Regions from separate parts of the Bradyrhizobium roseum genome, predicted to be linked through region 1. Evidence: predicted binding sites of a transcription regulator. Region 1 holds the regulator's gene; each other region holds the start of a gene.
What was found. Region 1 encodes LexA, which represses DNA repair genes until DNA is damaged. Its sites were predicted from a motif close to TGTTCNNNNTGTGTTCNG; they were not measured.
Positions count from the first base shown of each region.

Region 2: a site for LexA is predicted at 3,032-3,049, ahead of QUH67_RS00885 (YifB family Mg chelatase-like AAA ATPase). Genes of this name have one in related genera too.
Region 3: a site for LexA is predicted at 2,820-2,837, ahead of ruvC (crossover junction endodeoxyribonuclease RuvC). Genes of this name have one in related genera too.

Region 1 covers NZ_CP129212.1:3,501,870-3,506,867, reverse strand. The annotation lists gene QUH67_RS16805 (NADH:flavin oxidoreductase/NADH oxidase) at 1-223, opposite strand, end outside; gene QUH67_RS16800 (hypothetical protein) at 296-595, opposite strand; gene QUH67_RS16795 (HAD-IA family hydrolase) at 727-1,353, shown strand; gene QUH67_RS16790 (molybdopterin molybdotransferase MoeA) at 1,365-2,576, shown strand; gene lexA (transcriptional repressor LexA) at 2,775-3,476, shown strand; gene QUH67_RS16780 (hypothetical protein) at 3,696-4,112, shown strand; gene QUH67_RS16775 (hypothetical protein) at 4,157-4,429, shown strand; gene QUH67_RS16770 (ComEC/Rec2 family competence protein) at 4,491-4,998, opposite strand, start outside.
Region 2 covers NZ_CP129212.1:181,056-186,053, forward strand. The annotation lists gene gshB (glutathione synthase) at 1-227, shown strand, start outside; gene QUH67_RS00870 (hypothetical protein) at 440-1,297, shown strand; gene QUH67_RS00875 (MBL fold metallo-hydrolase) at 1,482-2,465, shown strand; gene QUH67_RS00880 (hypothetical protein) at 2,596-2,907, shown strand; gene QUH67_RS00885 (YifB family Mg chelatase-like AAA ATPase) at 3,101-4,639, shown strand; gene QUH67_RS00890 (MFS transporter) at 4,712-4,998, opposite strand, start outside.
Region 3 covers NZ_CP129212.1:1,149,491-1,154,488, reverse strand. The annotation lists gene QUH67_RS05345 (hypothetical protein) at 1-48, opposite strand, end outside; gene ruvB (Holliday junction branch migration DNA helicase RuvB) at 138-1,187, opposite strand; gene QUH67_RS05335 (cytidine deaminase) at 1,184-1,603, opposite strand; gene ruvA (Holliday junction branch migration protein RuvA) at 1,648-2,265, opposite strand; gene ruvC (crossover junction endodeoxyribonuclease RuvC) at 2,262-2,789, opposite strand; gene QUH67_RS05320 (YebC/PmpR family DNA-binding transcriptional regulator) at 2,999-3,745, opposite strand; gene QUH67_RS05315 (methyl-accepting chemotaxis protein) at 3,949-4,998, shown strand, end outside.

The sequences.
Region 1 (4,998 bases):
TGCCGAGATCGCCGACCGTGCCGCAGCCGCGCCGCTCCACCTTGGTCGATTCCACCACCACGAGGCCGGCGCCGCCGGCGGCGAACTTGCCGGCGTTCATCAGATGCCAGTCGGTCGGAAAACCCTTCACCGCCGAATATTGATGCATCGGCGGCACCACGATGCGGTTCTTCAGCGTCACGCCGCGGATTGTCATCGGGGAGAACAGCAGCATTTCCGTCATGGTCATTTCCTCAGCTGAGACATCGTTGTCCCGGCACCACGCCGGGCCGTGTCTTCTTGTTATTGCTTGTTGTTATTGCTTGGCGGCGCCTTCGGCGGACTTCGCCTTCGGCTTGGCTGGCGGCGTCTTGGTGGCGGCTTTCGGCGCGCTGTCGCTGCGCACCGTTCCCCAGGGGTCCGTTTTCTGTTGTTCCGGGATGTTGCCGAGCGACCGGCGGTAGGCCCGCTCGGCCTCCCTCTCGGCCGAGATTTGCGCTGGCGTCTTCGGCTTGTCCTCCTCGCCGTACTTGGCCGGACCCTGTTGGGCCAGCGCCGACCCGGTCAACAGCCCGATCACGGCCATGGCGCCCAGAACTTTACCCACGGCTTGCATGCGACAACTCCCTGAAGTTCGGCGACAGCCTTAGCACAGCTTGCGGACGGGCTTAAGCGTCTGGATCGGGCTTTGAGGCAAATCCCGGCACGGCCGTTGATCGGGCCGGCCCGGTTTTGTAAACGATTGCCATGAATTTGCCGCTCACGCCCTCCTCCGTCGACGTCCTGCTGTTCGATCTCGGCCGGGTCGTACTCGACATCAATTTCGATTCCGTGATGGCGACATGGGCGGGACACGCCGGCTGTGCGCCGGCCGAGCTGGCCAGCCGTTTCGTCGTCAACGACAGCTTCAAGCATCACGAGACCGGCCGGATCGACGACGCGGCGTTCTTCGCGGACCTGCGCCGGTCGCTCGGCATCGGCCTGTCAGATGCGCAGTTCCTCGAAGGCTGGAACGCGATCTTCGCCGGCGAGATGCCGGGCATCGCGCCGCTGCTGGCAGATGCGGCGCAACGGCTTCCGCTCTACGCGTTTTCCAACACCAATCCGGCCCATGTCGCACACTTTTCCAAAACCTATGCCGGTGTGCTCGGCCATTTCCGCGAGATATTCCTGTCGTCCAGCATCGGTTTGCGCAAACCCGACGCGGAGGCCTATGATCACGTGGTAAAGGCGATCGGCGTACCGGCGTCGCGGATATTGTTCTTCGACGACTCGGCCGCCAATATCGAAGGTGCGCGGGCGCGCGGCCTTCGTGCCGTCCACGTGACGTCGATGGATGACGTGGCGCAGGCCCTGACCGCACTCGAAGTCTAGGAGTTGTGCCCGTGGCCCTGATGCCTGTCGCCGATGCGCTTGCTGCGATCCTTGCCGGCGCTGAACCGTTGCCTGAAGAAATGATCGCGCTCGAGGCCGCCTATCACCGTGTGCTGGCGCGCGACGTCGCGGCACGGCGAACCCAACCGCCGCAGGCAATGTCGGCGATGGACGGCTACGCGGTGCGTGCGTCGGATGCCGCCGACACCAGCGCGCGGCTGAAAGTGATCGGCGAAGTCGCCGCCGGGCGGCCGTTCGAGCGCAAGGTCGGCAAGGGCGAAGCGGTACGCATCTTCACCGGCGGCGTGATCCCCGACGGCGCAGACGCCGTCATCATCCAGGAAGACACCGCCGTCGACGGCGACCACATCACCATCACCGAAGCAGCGGTCCCGGGACGGCATATCCGCGCCGCCGGCGTCGATTTCCGCGAGGGCGACGTGCTGCTCAAGCGCGGACGCCGCCTCACCGACCGCGATCTGTCGCTCGCCGCCGGCATGAACTATCCGGAGCTGGCGGTGCGCCGCCGGCCAAAAGTCGCCGTGCTCGGCACCGGCGATGAACTGGTGATGCCGGGAACGAGCCCCGGTCCCGGCCAGATCGTGTATTCCAACGGCTATGCGTTGCGGGCCCTGGCGCGCGCTGAGGGTGCCGAGGTCGCCGATCTCGGCATTGCCGCCGATACCTTGGCCGCCACCGCGGAAGGCATCCGCCGCGCGCGCGAGCTCGAAGCCGATATCCTGATCACCATGGGTGGCGCTTCCGTCGGCGACCACGACCTCGTTAAACGCTCGCTGGAGGCCGAAGGCACCGACATGGCGTTCTGGCGCATCGCGATGCGCCCCGGCAAACCGATGATGCACGGTCGGCTGGGTGCGATGCGGGTGATCGGCCTGCCCGGCAATCCGGTCTCCTCCTATGTCTGCGGCTTTCTGTTTCTGGTGCCGCTGATTCGCGCCCTGTTGGGCCGCGACACCATCCATCACGTGCGCGAACGCGCCGTGCTGGGCCGCGACCTGGCGGCCAACGACCAGCGCGAGGACTACTTGCGCGCATGGCTCGAGGAGCGCGCCGACGGTGTGCCGGTTGCGGTAGCCGTGACCCACCAGGATTCGTCGCTGTTGGGGAATCTCGCTGCGGCACGGGCACTTGTGATACGTGCGCCGCTCGCGCCGGCTGCCGTAAAGGGCTCGCGTTGCGAATTCCTGCGGTTGCCGGACTGACGCCCCGCCGGCATCTTGAGACGGAGGCAGAACGCGTTCACCAGAAATTAAGTGGTTGCGGAACACATATCGAACATATAGTGTCCGTTCATGATTTGTTTCGACTGCTAGTGTCTGTTGTCAGGGGTTGGGGACTTCTGCGAGGGACATGACGATTCGGAACTCTAAGACGACGCCAACCCCGGGGGATTGCTCGCGATGCTTACGCGCAAACAATATGAACTTCTGCGTTTCATCAATGAACGGCTGAAGGAAGCCGGCGTTCCGCCCTCCTTCGACGAGATGAAAGACGCGCTCGACCTGCGTTCGAAATCCGGCATCCACCGCCTCATCACGGCGCTGGAGGAGCGTGGCTTCATCCGCCGCCTGCCCAACCGCGCCCGCGCCATCGAAGTCATCAAGCTGCCCGAACTGGCCGCCGCCGCCGGCAGCCGCCGCGGCTTCACGCCGAGCGTCATCGAAGGCACGCTCGGCAAGCGCACGGTCAGCGCGCCGGCTGCAGCAGACGATGGTGAGCGTCCGGTCGCGGTGCCCGTCATGGGCCGGATCGCCGCCGGTACGCCGATCGAGGCGCTGCAGACCCGCAGCCACACCATCAGCGTGCCGCCCGACATGCTCGGCTCCGGCGAACACTATGCGCTCGAAGTGCGAGGCGATTCCATGGTCGATGCCGGCATTCTCGACGGCGACATGGCGCTGATCCAGCGCAACGAGAATGCCGACACCGGCGATATCGTGGTCGCGCTGATCGACGAGGAAGAAGCCACGCTCAAGCGTTTCCGCCGCCGCGGCGCCTCGATCGCGCTGGAGCCGGCGAATGCCGCCTACGAGGTCCGCATCCTGCCGCCCAATCGGGTCCGGATCCAGGGCAAGCTGATCGGGCTGTACCGCAAATACTGAGCTGCCGTTCGCCGGCATCACCGCGACGCAAATCCAGCCCCGGTCCTTCGGCCGGGGTTTTTGCTGCGCGGCTGCGTATCGCGTTTGTGATCAGCACGCGGTGCACCGGCCGCAGAAATGCCCCGAAGCAGGAAAAGTCTCGGTGCCAAGTCCACTCTGATAGAGGCCGGTGCCTCGTTCCAGACACGGGTCTGCTATCTCAATCGAGGGAGCCATCCGATGTGTGACTACAGCCTGCATGCCGTCGCGAGCCGGCCTGCCCAGGTCGGCGAGACGCTGATCACCACTACCTTCCGCGGTACATCGACCCGCGGCTTTGCATCGGAAAGCGAACCGGCGGTCGCGGTCTGCATGCTTCCGGGCACTGAACTCGCGTTCGCCGAGGAGGTCAGATACGACAGCCGCTGGATCTGGACCCGAACCTCCGACTGGCGGGTCGGGAAATTCAATCAGATCGAAACCGAAGTGGCCGAGCGTCACCATGACGCGATCGAATTTCCGGACGGAAGCCGCGTGTTGGTGACACAACTCTGCCGCGGCCAGCGCGCGACCGTTCTGCAATTGCCGGTGACCGGGAGCGACCGCACGGCGAAGCTGACTGGAACGCCCCGAACCGAATCCACCGTCGCGCGTTAACCCCACTTCCGATCCGCCGGTTCCGGCCGGTGGATCGTCGTGGTATGTTTTCCAGGTTACGCGTCGCCGAGAGGCAATCGGTGGTCAACAAGGTTACATGGCAGAAGGCTGGACGAGTGACCGAGCCGGGGCGGTACATGTTCCGCTACGGCTGGCTCACCGTCACGGCCGACGATCTCGCGGTCTGGCAGAAATTCCCGGAGGCGTCGTTCACACTGGTCGGCCTGCCCTCGTCCCCCGATGCGCCCGAGGAATATCATCTGGGCGCGTTTGAAATACCGGCTCATCCGTCAGCGCCCGCGATCGACGAGCATTAGTTTTGTTTGACGCGTTTTCTTGACGCGACCCGGCCTCCGCTTCGCTTGAAAACGCGATGTCCTATTCATCCGCCTGCAGATCGGCTTCCGCCGGGGTGGCATCGACCGCGCGCGGCGGCACGATGCGAGGCGCCAGCACGCTGGCGTCTGCCTCTCCTTCATCGGCCGCGGCCGGCGACCACGGGCGGTCGATGCCTCTCGGCCTCGCCGCCTCGACGACAAAACCCTCCGGCCCCCGCCGCAGCGCCATCGCACCCTGCCGCCGCAGCCGGTCGGCATCGATGACCGACGCTGCACATGACGCGGGTGCCGGACGCAGCGTCACGATCAGCGCCGCGCGCTCGCAATCGTCCGCCAGCGCCTCGGGCTTGTAGGCCTGCGCGACGAGGCCACCGCCGGCCGATTGCATCACGCAGCCGAGATCGTCGCAGGAAACGCCCTCGGTCAACGACGCGTCCGCCGCCGCGCGCCCATCGGCGTCTGCCGCCAGCCATTGCTTGAGCAGGAACGAATCACGCGAGCCTTTGACGGCGTGCATCAGATGCAGCCTGCCGTCGCCGCCGCGCACG
Region 2 (4,998 bases), 3.3 Mb from region 1:
CCCAGGCCACCGACCTCTCCCCACGCGAGCGGGAAATATGCGCCACGCTCGGCCCCGCGCTGCGCGAGCGCGGCCTGCTGTTCGTCGGCATCGACGTGATCGACGGCCATCTCACCGAGATCAACGTGACCTCGCCGACCGGCATCCGCGCGATCCAGCGTCTGAACGGCCCCGACGTTGCCGGGAAGGTCTGGGATACCATCGAGGCCAAGCGCTCCGGGAAATAGGCTTCCGCTCACGTTCAAGCAGACCTGGACGAGAACGACGGCCGCCGCAGTCCCGCGGCGCGGCGGGCCGTTGTGACGTCGAGGAACGCTATTGCCGGACCATTCAGTATTCCACCATCATGCAGCCATTCTTTGGACAAGAATGGACGCTGTGCAGGCGGGTGTCCTGCCGCTGCATCTGGAAGGTCATATACGGAGAAATGGCAGCACCAATGAACTCCACGCCTCCGGGTGAAACACCGCGCGATGCATCGGCCGACAAAGCCGACGAAAAGCTCGCGCATGCCCACGAACAGATCGTGAAAGCAGATGAGCAGCTCACGCGCCTGAGCGAGCAGCTTGCGAAGCTGGAGCGCAACGATGCGCGTCCGTCACCCGCTGAACCAGCTCCGCAACAAACGCCCCCGCTGCCAGCCGCTTCGTCGTCTCCGGTAGAGCCGTCAGCGCCCGCACCATCAATCACGCCGTCACCGGCAGCCGTGCCATCGCCACCCGCAAAGCCGGCGCTTCGCGTCCCCGCCGGCGTGCTGCTGGTGGCGGCGGCCATCATTGTCGCAGCCCTCGTTTTCCAGCTGACCTATGAAGGCGGGGCGCACCCTCCACCGCAGCTCGCGTCAGCATCATCCTCGCCGGCAGAAAGCCCACCGCAACCCGCCGTATCTTCAGTTCAAGTGGCCGCAGCGGAAATCGCGTCGGCGACACCGCCACAGCCGATCGTTCTGACGCAGGCTGCGCCGAAAGATGCTGCGCCGGCAGCATCCGCGACAGCTCCCGACCAAGCCCAGTTGCTGCAAACGATCGCGCGCGACCTGACGAAACTGGAAAAAGATCTCGAACAGCTCAAGGCCACGCAGCAGCAGATCGCCAATGACAATTCGAAAGCCATCGGCGAACTCAGGGCGAGCCAGGAAGAGATGAAGCGCGCGCTCGCAAAGGTTTCCGAGCAGAGCCCGCCCAGAACATCGCAGGCTGCGGCACCGCCGGCGCCTGTCGTGCGTCGGCCCGCGCGTCCGCCGCAGGCGCGACCTCGGGTCCGCTATCCCCAGGAGTGGATGTACGACGACTGGTAGCCGTCGCCGCGCGGCGCGTGACATCAAAAGGACGCACCGCGAACCGGCACTGCATCTGCCACTTCACTCGCATCACTCCTCTCATCCCACTTGCCAATTTCGGGAAGCGGGCGCAGCCTGTAGTCACGGATGAATCTGTCCGGGCAGCGAACCTGCAGTTAGAAAAAATGGTGGAGGAAGACGTATGACGACGAATCTTTCGCGACGGTCATTGCTTGCGCTCGGCGCGGGGCTAGGTGCGGGTATCGGCGCTTCGACGATGCTCGGCGGCAGCGCGCTGGCAAAGGCGCCGAAACTCGGCACGCAGACGCCTTATTGGCACCGCTTCGTCCTCGGCGACGCCGAAGTGACCGTGGTCTCCGACGGCACGTTGCCGCTCGGGCCTCCCAAGGGCACCTTCGTCGGCGTGCCCGATGAAGAAGTGCGGAAGATGCTCTCCGACAACTTCCTCAGTCCCGACAATGTTGTGCTCGAACAAAACTCGCCGATCGTGAACAATGGCGACAAGCTGATCCTGTTCGACACCGGCATGGGCACGTCGAAAGCCTTCGGGCCGACCACGGGCCGCCAGCAGAAGAGCATGGCGGAAGCCGGGATCAAGCCCGGCGATATCGACGCCGTGGTGTGCTCGCACGCCCATATCGATCACATCGGCGGCCTCGTCGGCGCCGACGACAAGCCGTTGTTTCCCAACGCGCAGGTCTACATCACCCAGAGCGACTTCGAGTTCTGGACCGATGAAGGCAAGCTCGGCAGTCCGTTGAAGGATTTCGTGATTCACGCTCGCAAGAACTTGCTGCCGGTGCGCGACCGCATCGTGTTCATCAAGGACGGCCAGGAATTCCTGCCCGGCGTGCAGGCGATCGCCGCGCCCGGCCATACCGTGGGCCACACCATCTTCATGGTGAGCTCCGCCGGCAAATCCTTTGCCTTCCTCGGCGACCTCACGCACCATCCCGTGCTGCTCCTGGAAAAGCCGCGGATGCAGTTCTCCTACGACAGCGATCCAAAGCAGGCAGCGGACACCCGGGTGAGGCTGCTCGACACGATCGCGGCCAACAAGACCCCGGTCATGTCCTATCACTTCGCCTGGCCGGGCTATGGCCACATCGCCAAGACCAGCGAGGGATTCCATTACTATCCCCAGGCGATGAAGATGGAGCTCTGAGGGGAAGCGACGCCCGGGGCCGGTCGACAGGGTCGGCCCCGACACTCCCTTCCCGCGTTAGGAATCGAACGCCCGGTCGCGTAAGTCTTGATCAGCGAATCACCCCTGCGCACGATCCGGGAGAAGGCCATTGACCGATCAACCGCCCACCAGGCCGCCCGACCTCATCTATGAAGACACCGGGGCCGCGGCTTCGGTGGTCTATTTCGACATCGTCGGCGCCTACGGCACCATGAACGGCGCGGTCGAGGTCGAACTGGCTACCCGCATTCTGGTGCCGAAGCCGGACGGGTCGACGGAGGTGAAATTCATCTCCTCCGCCCGCATCCGCTGCAGCGCGACCGCCGCCGCCAATCTGCGCAATGGCCTCGATGCCGCGTTGAAGATGCTGGAGCAACCGCAAGACAGCCCAGCGGCGATCGCGGCGGGGAAGCTGAACTGAACAGCGGCCCTTGATTCCGCGACTTTTTCGGTAACGTGCGAGGGCGCTTTCGTCGACGACGGAAAGCAGCCAGGAGTTGTCTCGCCGACCGCCGTTGCCGGGCAGAAACCGAAGCCTGCCGTCCTGTTCCCTAAATGTTCTTGACTTGCCCCACGGTTCCCCGCTACCTTCGATTGAGGAACGAGGAATAGGCATGGTCGCGCGGGTTTCCACCGTCGCCTTTGAGGGGATCGAGGCACGCGCCGTCGATGTGCAGGTGCAGGTCGCGCCCGGCCTGCCCGCGTTTTCGATCGTCGGCCTGCCGGACAAGGCGGTCTCCGAGGCGCGCGAGCGGGTGCGTTCGGCGCTGATCGCCTCGGGGTTGGCGCTGCCGGCGCGGCGGATCACCGTCAACCTCGCACCGGCCGACCTGCCGAAGGAAGGCAGTCATTACGATCTGCCGATCGCGCTCGGCCTGATGGCCGCGATCGGTGCCATTCCTCCGGATGCGCTCAACGGCTTTACCGTGCTCGGCGAACTCGGCCTCGACGGCTCAATCGCAGCCGTCGCGGGCGTCCTGCCAGCGGCGATCGGCGCCAATGCGCGCGAGGAAGGCCTGATCTGTCCGGCGGCGTGCGGCACGGAAGCCGCCTGGGCCAGCCCCGATATCCAGATCATCGCGGCCAAATCGCTGATCCAGATCGCCAACCATTTTAAAGGCACCCAGGTGCTGTCGCGTCCGCAGCCGAAAGTGCACGAGGCCGAGGCGACGCATCTCGATTTGCGGGACATCAAGGGCCAGGAGAGCGCCAAACGCGCGCTCGAAATCGCCGCCGCCGGCGGACATCATCTGCTGATGATCGGCTCGCCCGGCGCCGGGAAATCGATGCTGGCGGCGCGGCTGCCCTCGATCCTGCCGCCGCTATCGCCGTCCGAACTTCTTGAAGTGTCGATGATCGCCTCCGTCGCCGGCGAAATTCGCGACGGCGCCTTGACCGCGCGGCGGCCTTTTCGGGCACCCCATCATTCCGCCAGCATGGCCGCGCTGACCGGCGGCGGCGCGCGCGCAAGACCCGGCGAGATTTCGCTCTCGCATCAAGGCGTACTGTTCCTCGACGAATTGCCCGAGTTCGATCCGCGCGTGCTGGATTCGCTGCGTCAGCCGCTGGAGAACGGCGAGGTCTCGGTGAGCCGCGCCAATCACCGCGTCACCTACCCTGCCCGTTTCATGCTGGTCGCGGCGATGAACCCTTGCCGCTGCGGTCGTGCGTATGAGCCCGGCTATTCCTGCAAGCGCGCGCCGGTCGACCGCTGTACTGCGGACTATCAGATGCGCATCTCCGGCCCGCTGATGGACCGCATCGACCTGCGTATCGAGGTACCCGCGGTGACCGCCGCCGACCTGATCCTGCCGCCGCCGTCCGAAGGCTCCGCGGAAGTCGCCGCCCGCGTCGCAGCCGCCCGCGACTTGCAACTCGCGCGCTATGCGGCGGCCGGCATGCCGCATGTCCGCACCAATGCCGAAGCGCCCGCCTCGCTGCTGGAGAGCATCGCGCAGCCGGATGCGCAGGGCCAAAAGCTGCTGCGCGACGCCGCCGAAACCATGAAGCTGACCGCGCGCGGATATCACCGCGTGCTCCGCGTCGCGCGCACGCTGGCCGACCTCGACGGCGCGGAAAAGATCGGTCGGCTGCATCTGGCGGAGGCGCTGTCCTATCGCGCGCTTGCTGAAGATCTGCGGCGTGCGGCATAGCTGCAGGGCTCGAATGGCGTAAAGCAGAAGCCCGCGTCAGGTTGCCGATCGCTGCAACGAGCAGAGCGCAGGCTAGGAATTGTCCCTCACGCGCGTCAGCAGCGTCAGACCTGCCAGGAAAAACACCACCAGCACCACCATGCCGGCCTTCTGGCTTCCGGTCGCGGCGGTGATCGCACCTATCAACAGCGGGCCAATGAACGACGTCACCTTTCCGGTCAGCGCGAACAGGCCGAAATATTGCGCGATGCGATCTTTCGGCGCGAGACGGATCAGCAGCGTGCGCGACGCTGCCTGTAGTGGTCCTCCGGCCGCGCCGATCAGGCATCCGAGCACGAGATAGGCGCGCTCGGCCGCGC
Region 3 (4,998 bases), 2.4 Mb from region 1:
CACCGCCGCGATGAAGACGAGCATGTCAGCGTCTTCGATTGAACCCATACTCGCACCCCACGGCAGCAAACCCGACGCTGAAGCGCGCCTGGCATTTGGCCGTTAGTGCATCGCGGCAACGATCGGGTTCGAAGCGATCAGTCGTCGCTGTCGCCGTTGCCGAACAGCCCAAACTGTGCTGGATCGCGCGCCGGCTCGGCAAGACCGAGATGGCGGAAGGCGTGCGAGGTCAGCAGCCGGCCGCGCGGCGTGCGCTGCAGGTAGCCGCACTGGATCAGGAACGGCTCGATGATGTCCTCGATGGCGTCGCGCGGCTCCGACAGTGCCGCCGCCATGGTCTCGACGCCGACCGGCCCACCGCCGTAGTTCATCGCAATGGTCGTGAGATAACGCCGGTCCATCGCGTCGAGGCCGGCGGCATCGACCTCCAGCGCGCTCAGCGCGTGGTCGGCGATGGCGCGGTCGATCGAGCTGGCATCCGCAGCGGATGCAAAATCCCGCACGCGGCGCAGCAGGCGGCCGGCGATGCGCGGCGTGCCGCGGGCGCGGCGCGCGATCTCGTTGGCGCCGTCGGGCGTCATGCCGACGTTGAGCACGCGGGCGCCGCGGCTGACGATCTTTTCCAGCTCTTCCTCGGTGTAGAAATTCAGCCGCACCGGAATGCCAAAGCGATCACGCAGCGGATTGGTCAAAAGCCCGGCGCGCGTGGTGGCGCCGACGAGCGTGAATTTTGCCAGATCGATCTTGACCGAACGCGCCGCCGGTCCCTCGCCGATGATCAGGTCGAGCTGAAAATCCTCCATCGCGGGATAGAGAACTTCCTCGACCGCCGGGCTGAGCCGATGGATCTCGTCGATGAACAGCACGTCGCGCTCTTCGAGATTGGTCAGCAGCGCGGCGAGATCGCCGGCCTTCGCTATGACGGGACCTGACGTTGCGCGAAAGCCGACGCCGAGTTCGCGCGCCACGATCTGCGCCAGCGTGGTCTTGCCGAGGCCGGGCGGACCGACGAACAACACGTGATCCAGCGCCTCGCCCCGCTTGCGCGCCGCCTCGATGAAGATCGAGAGATTTTTCCGCGCCTGCGCCTGGCCGACGAACTCCGACAGCAATTGCGGGCGCAGCACGGTGTCGCCGACATCGTCGGAACGGCGCTCGGGTGTGACGATGCGCGAGGGCGTGTTCACTCGCTGCCCCGCTTGTATTTGTTGGGCAGGAGTTCGCCGATGGTCACGACTTTCGGCGCCTTGCCGTTGTCTGGGACGATGACGCGCGCCTTGGCGTCATAGTCGTGGATCAGTTCGCGGCAGATGCCGCACGGCGAAACCACCGCGATCTTGCCGGGCTCGCCGGGCTTGGGATGGCGCACGGCGACGATCGTCTCAATGCCGTGGTCGCCTTTCTCGGTGATGGCACGGCCGATGGCGATCGCCTCGGCGCAGACCGCGATCCGGCCGATATAGGCGTCGATATTGACGCCGGTGACGATACGGCCGTCGCGCGTGCGCATGGCAGCGCCGACCTCCTGCCAATCGTTGCGATAGCGCCGGCTGATGGCCTTGGTGGCGGCATCGATCAGTTCCTGGTCTTTTTTGCTCGGCATGGTGGTGAGTGCGTTCCTTCGGTCGGCGGCTACCCGACGCCAGTCTATTTCGACAATTCCTTCAGGCCCAGCCGGATCAGCTGTGCCGTCTCGGCCTTCTCGCCCGCGCTGCGCGACGCCGCGGCGATCGCGGCGGCCGCCTGCGGCTGGCCGTAGCCGAGATTGACCAGCGCGGAAATCGCGTCCGTCACGGGGCGCGGCGCGCGCTGGTCGTCGAGCGCGCCGGCGAGATGCACCACGGCCGGATCGACATTGGCGAAGGCCGGCGCCTTGTCCTTCAATTCGCTCACGATGCGCTCGGCGACTTTCGGGCCGACCCCGGGCGTCCGCGATACCGCGGCCTTGTCGCGCAGCGCAATCGCGTTCGCAAGTTCGGCCGGCGGCAGCGTCGAGAGCACGGCAAGCGCGACCTTGGCGCCGACACCCTGCACGGTCTGCAGCAGGCGAAACCATTCACGCTCGGTATCCGTGCGGAAGCCGAACAGCTTGATCTGGTCCTCGCGCACGTACGTCTCGATCGAGAGCACGGCGGCCTCGCCGGACGACGGCAGCGCCTGCAGCGTTCGCGACGAGCAATGCACCTGATAGCCGACTCCGCCGACATCGAGGATCACATAGTCCTCGCCGTAGGAATCGATCAGGCCTTTGAGCTTGCCGATCATAGGCTCGCCACCTTCAGCCGAAGCGCTATGCCTCCGCGATGATGGGCGTGCGTGATGGCGATCGCCAGCGCATCGGCGGCATCGGCGGATTTCGGGTCTGCCTTCGGCAGCAGGATCTTCAGCATGACGGCGATCTGGTTCTTGTCGGCGTGGCCGGCGCCGACCACCGTCTTCTTCACCTGGTTGGGCGCGTATTCGGCAACCGATATCCCGAACATCGCGGGCGCCAGCATGGCAACCCCGCGGGCCTGGCCGAGTTTCAGCGTGGCGACGCCGTCCTTGTTGACAAAAGTCTGCTCGACCGCGGCCTCCGCCGGGCGGAAATCGCCGAGCACGGCGGCAAGCCCCTCATGGATCGCCAGCAGGCGGCTGGCCAGCGGCAGATCGTCCGGCGGCTCCACAGAGCCGCAGCCGATGAACACGAGGCGGTTGCCCTCGGTCTCGATCACGCCCCAGCCGGTGCGGCGCAGGCCGGGGTCGATGCCGATGATCCGGACGGGTTGGCGAATCGGTGGGGGTGTCATGGCGTAGTGATAACGCCAGAGGGGGATGAACGAAACATAAAGAGAACGGAAATCCCCTGCCTCTAGAGCTCGCCCCACTTTCGCTCGTCGTCCCCGCGAAGGCGGGGATCCAGTACGCCGAGGCTTTTCGGTCGATAACGGACGTCTCTGGAATACTGGATCGCCCGTCGAGCTGGGTGATGACGACGGCGTGGGAGTAACGCCGGGTACTATCCGCCCATCTTCGCGACCAGCGCATCCGAAATCTCGAAGTTCGCGTAGACGTTCTGGACGTCGTCGTGCTCGTTCAAGAGGTCCATCAGCTTCAACAGCTTCTCGCCGGTCTCGTCGTCGACGGCGACCGTGTTCTGCGGCTTCCAGGTCAGCGCCGCTTTGCGGGCTTCGCCGAATTTCGCTTCCAGCGCCTTGGCCACCTCGCGAAAAGTTTCCTGCGAGGCGTAGATCTCGTGGCCGCTCTCGCTCGAGATCACGTCGTCGGCGCCGGCCTCGATCGCGGCATCCAGCATCGCGTCGTCGGAGGCCTTGCTGGAATCATATTCGATGATGCCGGTGCGGTCGAACATGAAGGCGACCGAGCCGGTTTCGCCGAGATTGCCGCCGGACTTGGTGAAGAAGGAGCGGATGTCGGAGGCGGCGCGGTTGCGGTTGTCGGTCAGCGCCTCGACGATCACGGCAACGCCGCCGGGGCCGTAGCCCTCGTAGCGGATTTCGTCGTAGCTCTCGCTGTCGCCGCCGGTCGCCTTCTTGATGGCGCGCTCGATATTGTCCTTCGGCATGTTCTCCTGGCGCGCCGCGATCACGGCCGCGCGCAGCCGCGGGTTCATGGCCGGGTCCGGGGTGCCCAATTTGGCCGCCACCGTGATTTCCCGCGCCAGCTTGCCGAACAGTTTCGACTTCTGGGCATCCTGCTTGCCCTTGCGGTGCATGATGTTCTTGAACTGGGAATGGCCGGCCATGCAGGGCTCTCTTGGATTCGTCCGGTGGGAATGTGGGGTGAAAGCGCGGCCTTATAGGCCGACAATCAGGCAAAATCAAAGATTTGGGACGGAGTCGGCGACTAAAGTAGTGCCCGCCCACCAAAATATCAGGCAGTTGTTAACCATGATTTCATGCTCGGATGAGAGGATTTCCCACCGACCCTCAACTTTTACGAGACGCTATGGCCTTCGGTTTCTTCAAAAGGCGGGTGCCGGAACCGGCGTTGCCTGCTGTCCAGCCCAAGGCTCAGCGGGCCGCCACTTCAACGGAAGCCGTGTCCGCTGAGGGCGATTCGGCCAGGGCCATCCTTGAACTCCTGGAACTCGAACTCGGCGCCATGATCCGCCAGCTCGAACGTGCTGCCACTTCGGTGGCCGGGGGTGCGGAGGCAACGGCTGCCACGCTGTCGACCATCCGCCAGCGCACTGATGCCCTGACAAGCCACACCAGCGCCGCGCAGGGCACGGCCACGACCTTTTCGCACGCCGCCGACAAGTTCACCCGGTCGGCGCAGGGGATCGGCTCCCAGGTCCGCGACGCCGGCAAGCTCGCCGACCAGGCCAGCGACGCCGCCCGCGAGGCCAGCACCAATGTCGACCGCCTGCGGGAATCCTCAGCCGCAATCGGCAATGTCGTCAACCTGATCGCGCAGATCGCGCGCCAGACCACGCTGCTGGCGCTCAATTCCACCATCGAAGCGGCGCGCGCCGGCGAGGCGGGGCGTGGCTTTGCGGTGGTCGCCACCGAGGTGAAGGCGCTTGCGGTGCAGACGCAGAACGCGACGGAAGAGATCACCAAGAAGATCGAGGCGCTGCAGCGCGACGCCGCGGGCTCGGTCGATGCCGTGCATCGCATTTCGCAGGCGATCGAGGCGATCCGCCCGGTATTCGAGAACGTCAACGGCGCCGTCGCCGAGCAGAACGCCACGACCGGAGAAATTGCCGACAACGCCGCCACCGCCTCCAGCTTCATCGTTTCGGTCGGCGACAGCGCCACCGAAATCGATCAGGCGACCAAGGAAGCCGAGTTGCATGGCGAAAGCGTCGCCAAGGCCGGGCGCGCCGTCACGACGTTCGCGCAGAAGCTCAAGTCGCGTTGCACGGTATTGCTGCGGCAAGGCGAGCGCGCCGAGCGCCGCGAACAGCAAAAATGGCCGTGCAGCCTCGCGCTCGAGATCCAGGCACCGGGCGGACAGCTATCTGCGCCGGTCCACGAGATTTCGATGGATGGC